DNA from 2 places in the Paenibacillus sp. FSL E2-8871 genome. Region 1 is predicted to be linked to the other one. Evidence: a T-box and tRNA genes for the amino acid it is inferred to sense, from the RefSeq annotation. Region 1 holds a T-box; the other holds one or more tRNA genes.
The links. A T-box is a leader RNA that pairs with one kind of tRNA and senses whether it is charged. The one in region 1 lies ahead of NYE25_RS15300 (arginine--tRNA ligase), so its partner is inferred to be a tRNA-Arg.
Positions count from the first base shown of each region.

Region 1 (3,252 bases):
CCAGTCACTCCGTCGGCTCCTGTTGCTCCATCCGCACCCGTTGCCCCTGTCGCTCCATCTGCTCCATCCGCACCTGTTGCTCCTGTCGCTCCGGCGGCTCCTGTTGCTCCATCCGCACCCGTTGCCCCTGTCGCTCCATCTGCTCCATCCGCACCTGTTGCTCCTGTCGCTCCATTTGCACCTGTAGCACCAGTTGTCCCTACCGTTGCTCCGTGTAATTCTGAATGGACAAGTCGGTGAGCAGTCACGACTTGACCTACACTATTTTTTCCCCATATAGAAATTTGAATAGGATCATCTACCAGGCTTAAAGTCGTAAAAATAAATTCAAACGCATCAAAATCCGCATAATAGTCCTTTGTTACAACTTGATCAGGCATAACGTTAACAAGCTCACTAACATATAAAGTTCTTGTCCCATTCATATAATAACCTTGGACAAGAACCGTAGAAGAAATAACGTCGCTTCGGTTATCGATTTTGATCGTAACATGTTGAGTAGGTCGTATACCTCCCACCATGGTATTATCTATCGGCCCGGTAGATAAATAGCTCAATTCTCAACACTCCTTTAGATTATTCCTGCATGTTTTTCCCATGCTACTACGCGATGAGAATCTACCAATCCCCCTGAATTCTGTTTTCCCCAAAATGAGATCCCTATCTCTTCTTCAATTTCTTCTAAGGTTGCAAACTCAAATTCAAATGCGTCTAAATCAGCAAAATAATTCCTAGTTAAAACTTGGTTAGGTGCGAGACTCACCATTTCATTCACATACATCGTTCTTGATCCATCTAGTAAAAACCCTTGAATGACTAGATTATAAGAATTAAGGGAATCACGATTAACTACTTTTACTGTTACCATTTGCGTCTGTCTGATCCCCAGAATTGGACTATTATCTATAGGTCCAGTTGAAAATAAAGCCATCTCTATTCACTCCTCCCTTCCACCAGCAGTTTGAAAGATTAAAAACTACAACACTAGTAACATGGTTCATAACTAATAGCTCTATATAGTAATATTCTGTATTTAAAGTTAATGTGTGGACATTTAAGCAAAGGAATTGCCACCCGAAAAAAAGACAACCTTCTATTCTTTGAATTTGTAATCTACTAATCGGACAATCTAAAACTCAAGCATCTTCTAGACTTTACTGAGTAACACCCTATTGCTTTTTTTGAAATATTCGTTATACTGATAAAAATTATTCAAGCATCGATGAGCGGGAGAGTAGTTAACGTGTTCTAGTCCACAGCGAGCCGGGTAAGTGCAAGCCGGTACAGATCACCTAATGAAGCGCACCCGTGAGATGGACTTCTGAACCTAAGTAGGAAGTCCCGGCTGAAGACCGTTATCCTGTAAGGTGGCTAAACATCTGTTTAGCAACGAGAGTGGTACCGCGAGCGCTAAAGCCCTCGTCTCTTTTGAGATGAGGGCTTTTTTGTATTTTCAAAGGAGGGTATAAAATGTTAAGTCAAATCATCAAACACAGCATTGAACAAAGTGTAAAAAAAGTATTCCACACCTTAGAAGTTGCCTACCCAAAAGATGTTGCAATTCTGATCGAACAGCCAGCTAATCTAGAGCATGGTGATTATTCCTGCAATATTGCTATGCAGCTAGCCAAACTCCTGCGTAAATCCCCTCTCGTCATAGCAGAGTTAGTAAAAGCAGAAATTAAATTACAAAAGAGTTACACAGGTCTTTTACAAAAAGTCGAAGTAGCTGCTCCTGGATTTATTAATTTGTATATGAATTGGCAGGTGTGGGCTAAACATTCCTTTAATCTGCCTGACAGCACAAGGGAAAAGGTCATCATAGAGCACACTTCAATCAATCCAAATAAAGCTGCTCATGTAGGTCATCTGAGAAATGCTTGCATCGGCGATGCGCTGGTCAGAATCATGAAAAGAACCGGACATAACGTAGAGGTCCATAACTACGTGGATGATCTGGGCAATCAGCTGGCAGATACAGTCGTTGGTTTATTAAATGTACCTTTAGAAGGGGAACATCAACGTTTCGCTGATTATTGCTGGGATCTATATGCCAAAGTGAACAAAGAATATGCACGGAATCCAGAGATCACTCACAAGCGCACGGATATGCTGCATGCCCTTGAACAGGGTGATGGTAATGAGGCGTGGCTGGGCAACCTAGTCGCTGAACGTATTGTGAGAGAACATGTATCGGAAATGAAGCGTTTTGGTATTCACTATGACCTGCTGGTGTGGGAGAGCAATATTTTAAAAGAGGGCTTCTGGACAGCCGCATCTGAGCTATTGAAGCAAACGGCAGTTTTTGTACAGGAGACTGAAGGCAAACTTGCGGGCTGCTGGGTGCTAAAGCAAGGGACAGAGGTTAGCAGTGGAGCGGAGTCAGAGGATCATCAGATGGATAAGGTGCTTGTGCGTTCGAATGGGATTTTGACGTACACAGCCAAAGACATTGCTTATCATCTCTGGAAATTCGGTCTACTATCCAAAGATTTCACCTACAGTGAATTCTCGTCTGGTTTATGGACCACAGGATTAACTGGAACCCCTGAGCCTTATGGACATGCCGACCGTGTTATTAACGTGATCGATTATAGACAGGAATATCCGCAACAAATGGTTAAGCAGGCTTTAGGAGCACTAGGATATAACGAGCAGGCTGAGAAGCTCCATCATGTAAGTTATGGCGTTGTTTCTCTTAGTCCGGCCTCTGCTGCTGAGCTGGGGATAGATGTTTCAGAAGGGAAATCTTCTTATGCCATGTCCGGGCGCCAAGGAATCGGCGTTAAGGTGAGCGATTTAGTAAAGCTTATGGAACAGAACATAGAACATTCGCGCTCCGATAAAGAGGGTCTTTCCAGCCATATCATTGCAGCTGCTGCTATTCGTTATTATCTGCTGCGGTTTAACCTGGGAACGGAAATCGTGTTTGATTTCAAACAGGCTACCGAAATATCCGGTAATACCGGGGTTTATCTGATGTACACCTATGCCCGTGCCAGCAGTGTTTTGAGCAAATCTACAATCCCATTCATCACAGATGCCTCAAAGCTTCAATTTCCACTCGAAATGGAAAAAGCAGAGCTCGCTTTGCTGAGACAGCTTAGCCTCTGGCAGGAGACATTATATTCTGCAAGCATAGAATTGACGCCCAATATACTCTGCACGTATGCGCATACCTTAGCCACACTTTTCAATAACTTCTATTCTATATGTCCGATTTTAAAAGGTGAGGAGGCTACCATCACGTTC
Region 1 is NZ_JBBOBV010000001.1:3,334,049-3,337,300, forward strand. Features, by position in the region: gene NYE25_RS15290 (collagen-like protein) at 1-557, opposite strand, end outside; gene NYE25_RS15295 (hypothetical protein) at 572-931, opposite strand; T-box leader at 1,214-1,430, shown strand; gene NYE25_RS15300 (arginine--tRNA ligase) at 1,471-3,252, shown strand, end outside.

Region 2 (3,252 bases), 2.2 Mb from region 1:
TAATATTGATGTGTCTTAAAAAGGGCCTTTAGCTCAGCTGGTTAGAGCGCACCCCTGATAAGGGTGAGGTCGGTGGTTCGAGTCCACTAAGGCCCACCATATTCCCTGATAGCTCAGTTGGTAGAGCACTCGACTGTTAATCGAGTTGTCACAGGTTCGAGTCCTGTTCGGGGAGCCATTTATGGAGAGGTGTCCGAGTTTGGCCGAAGGAGCACGATTGGAAATCGTGTAGGCGCCACAAGCGTCTCGAGGGTTCGAATCCCTCTCTCTCCGCCATGAATTTACTTCCCTGTTAGGGATGAGAAGCCTTGGTGGTTCGTTGGAACATAAGATTAGCATGGCCCGTTGGTCAAGGGGTTAAGACACCTCCCTTTCACGGAGGTAACATGGGTTCGAATCCCATACGGGTCATAACATGGAGGCTTAGCTCAGCTGGGAGAGCATCTGCCTTACAAGCAGAGGGTCGGGGGTTCGATCCCCTCAGCCTCCACCATATTCATTTAAGAACGACGCGGGGTGGAGCAGCCCGGTAGCTCGTCGGGCTCATAACCCGAAGGCCGCAGGTTCAAATCCTGCCCCCGCAACCAAATTTTCCTTAAGCATGATGTTTTGGGACTAGCTGGTTTAGTGTGAATGAATAGTATATAATTATTAAATGACGCGGGGTGGAGCAGCCCGGTAGCTCGTCGGGCTCATAACCCGAAGGCCGCAGGTTCAAATCCTGCCCCCGCAACCAATTTACTCTTATGCATTATGTCTATGGAACCGTGGTGTAGTTGGCCTAACATGCCTGCCTGTCACGCAGGAGATCGCGAGTTCGAATCTCGTCGGTTCCGCCATTTAGTTAATTATTGTTGGGGATTAGCCAAGCGGTAAGGCAACGGACTTTGACTCCGTCATGCATAGGTTCAAATCCTATATCCCCAGCCATTTATGAGAGCCATTAGCTCAGTTGGTAGAGCACCTGACTTTTAATCAGGGTGTCGAAGGTTCGAGTCCTTCATGGCTCACCATTATTTTTAAAGTGTGCGCGTGTGGCGGAATGGCAGACGCACCAGACTTAGGATCTGGCGTTTCACGACGTGGGGGTTCAAGTCCCTTCACGCGCACCATATTTTGCGGAAGTGGCTCAGCGGTAGAGCATCGCCTTGCCAAGGCGAGGGTCGCGGGTTCGATTCCCGTCTTCCGCTCCATAATTTTTGCGCCCTTAGCTCAGCTGGATAGAGCGTTTGACTACGAATCAAAAGGCCGGGAGTTCGAATCTCTCAGGGCGCGCCATTTTTATTACTAAGTAATTACATGTTTTGACGGGATGTAGCTCAGCTTGGTAGAGCACCTGGTTTGGGACCAGGGGGTCGCATGTTCAAATCGTGTCATCCCGATTTTATACCTTTGCGGGTGTAGTTCAATGGTAGAACTTCAGCCTTCCAAGCTGATAGCGTGGGTTCGATTCCCATCACCCGCTTATAATTAAGAAACATCTGTCTATTATAGGCAGGTGTTTTTTTGTATAGTTACATTCATATGGATACAATAGAACTTAGGGCTTTTAGTTGAGGAGGTAGCAATGTTTGAATTTGAAGCTAAATTAGTGCGACCTGATGCAAGTGGGAGCTGGACTTATCTTAACGTCCCTTTTGATGCCGAACAAATATTTGAAACAAAGTCCAGAATACAGGTAAAAGGAAGTGTAAATGGAATCCCCTATAGAGGAACGCTTATGCCCCATGGAAACGGAAAGCATTTTATGGTGGTAAAGAAAGAACTACGGGATCTAGCCAAAGCTCAACCCGGTGATATTGTGCATGTGACGATGGAGCAAGATCATCAATTACGGGAGGTAGAAGCCCCAGAGGATTTCCTTGATGCGTTGAGTAGCCATGAGCAGGCAGAAGCTTATTATAACGGTCTGGCTTATTCTTATCAGAAGGAATATGTATCTTGGATCGAAGCGGCGAAAAGACCTGAGACCAGAGCATCTCGTATCGAAAAATCAGTCAGTAAACTGGGTGAAGGATTGAGGCTCAAATAAAAGTATGAAGTGTGCTTAGCAGGCTGAATAGATTAACAGCGTCCTCTTCCATAAGATTGGAAAGGGACGCTGTTAATGTTGGTGATATATGCGAGTGGGCTTAAATAAGAACGGCTACCTCACCACAATTCACAAACTTAATACTTTCGATTTTTACTGATAACTCACCTGAAGGAATAGCTAGCTGACATGTACTGCCGATCTGAGCTAACAGCAACTGCATGCCAATAGGCGAGAACATTGAAATCTTGTTATCATTGGGTTCTGCCTGGTTTGGAAATACGATGGTGTAGGTATCTGTAGTATTGTCGTCTAAGTAGCGTAGCTGAAGCTGACTTCCAATCAATACGAGTGAATTCAATTCTTCACCATTAAAACGGGAAAGTAATTGTTCCAGCTCGGAGCAATAATGGGACAACAGCGTTTCAGCATTACTTCTTTGTTTGCTTCGTTCCGGGAAATACTGATTTAGAAATGCGATTTTTTCCTCATCAAAATAAATAAGCTGCTGGACCAGTTGTGTCCTTGAGCCTTCATAAATTAGACTATGGTTCATAGTAGATTTCACCCCCTCTAAGTAGCACATTCTTTGCAAATTTGTTATGACGCGTTGCCATATTAAAATCCCCCCTATACAAATAGAGGTCCCCTAGAGGGAACCTTCTGATCAGTATAACAGCTTCTATATGTAAATCCAATCCATTTTGCAAAGGCAATAAATTCTTACTAAATATTGTATTTAAAACGTTTGACTATTGTATAGTTGGGTGCTATGATAGGCTGATGTTATAGGCATTTCGTAGAAAACTGCGGAATGCCTATACTATATTTCGAAGATAATTTTACATTAAATGTTACCAGGGGAGTGATACGCCATGTACATTTCGTTGAGTTCACCTATAGAATCTAGACATAAAAAGTAACTATAATTTATTAAAGGAGAGATCAGGATGATTCAAGTAAAAGAGTTTGTAGATGCTGATAATTCGTATGCTGAGAATAAGGCTAATGAGTTCTTGGCAGGGCTGCGTGAGGAACAGGTTGTGAATATCTGTTACGGTTCGGTAGTTAAATCTTCACGTGATGGGGCAGAGCATCAAAGAAGCAGTATACTGGTCGTGTATAAGACAAATGAAGGGCAATAACTGGAATACTTTTTTTTCGTGCTTATCTGTTGTCTCCACGCTATGCATTGTGATCGTTCTTATATATTATATGTT
Region 2 is NZ_JBBOBV010000001.1:5,567,722-5,570,973, forward strand. Features, by position in the region: tRNA gene NYE25_RS25025 (tRNA-Ile) at 23-99, shown strand; tRNA gene NYE25_RS25030 (tRNA-Asn) at 103-178, shown strand; tRNA gene NYE25_RS25035 (tRNA-Ser) at 184-276, shown strand; tRNA gene NYE25_RS25040 (tRNA-Glu) at 340-411, shown strand; tRNA gene NYE25_RS25045 (tRNA-Val) at 418-493, shown strand; tRNA gene NYE25_RS25050 (tRNA-Met) at 511-587, shown strand; tRNA gene NYE25_RS25055 (tRNA-Met) at 660-736, shown strand; tRNA gene NYE25_RS25060 (tRNA-Asp) at 762-839, shown strand; tRNA gene NYE25_RS25065 (tRNA-Gln) at 856-930, shown strand; tRNA gene NYE25_RS25070 (tRNA-Lys) at 938-1,013, shown strand; tRNA gene NYE25_RS25075 (tRNA-Leu) at 1,029-1,112, shown strand; tRNA gene NYE25_RS25080 (tRNA-Gly) at 1,119-1,193, shown strand; tRNA gene NYE25_RS25085 (tRNA-Arg) at 1,202-1,278, shown strand; tRNA gene NYE25_RS25090 (tRNA-Pro) at 1,309-1,382, shown strand; tRNA gene NYE25_RS25095 (tRNA-Gly) at 1,395-1,465, shown strand; gene NYE25_RS25100 (YdeI/OmpD-associated family protein) at 1,568-2,032, shown strand; gene NYE25_RS25105 (GreA/GreB family elongation factor) at 2,133-2,588, opposite strand; gene NYE25_RS25110 (sporulation protein Cse60) at 2,983-3,177, shown strand.
Region 2: it has a tRNA-Arg gene. The T-box ahead of NYE25_RS15300 (arginine--tRNA ligase) is inferred to sense a tRNA for this amino acid. The anticodon was not compared.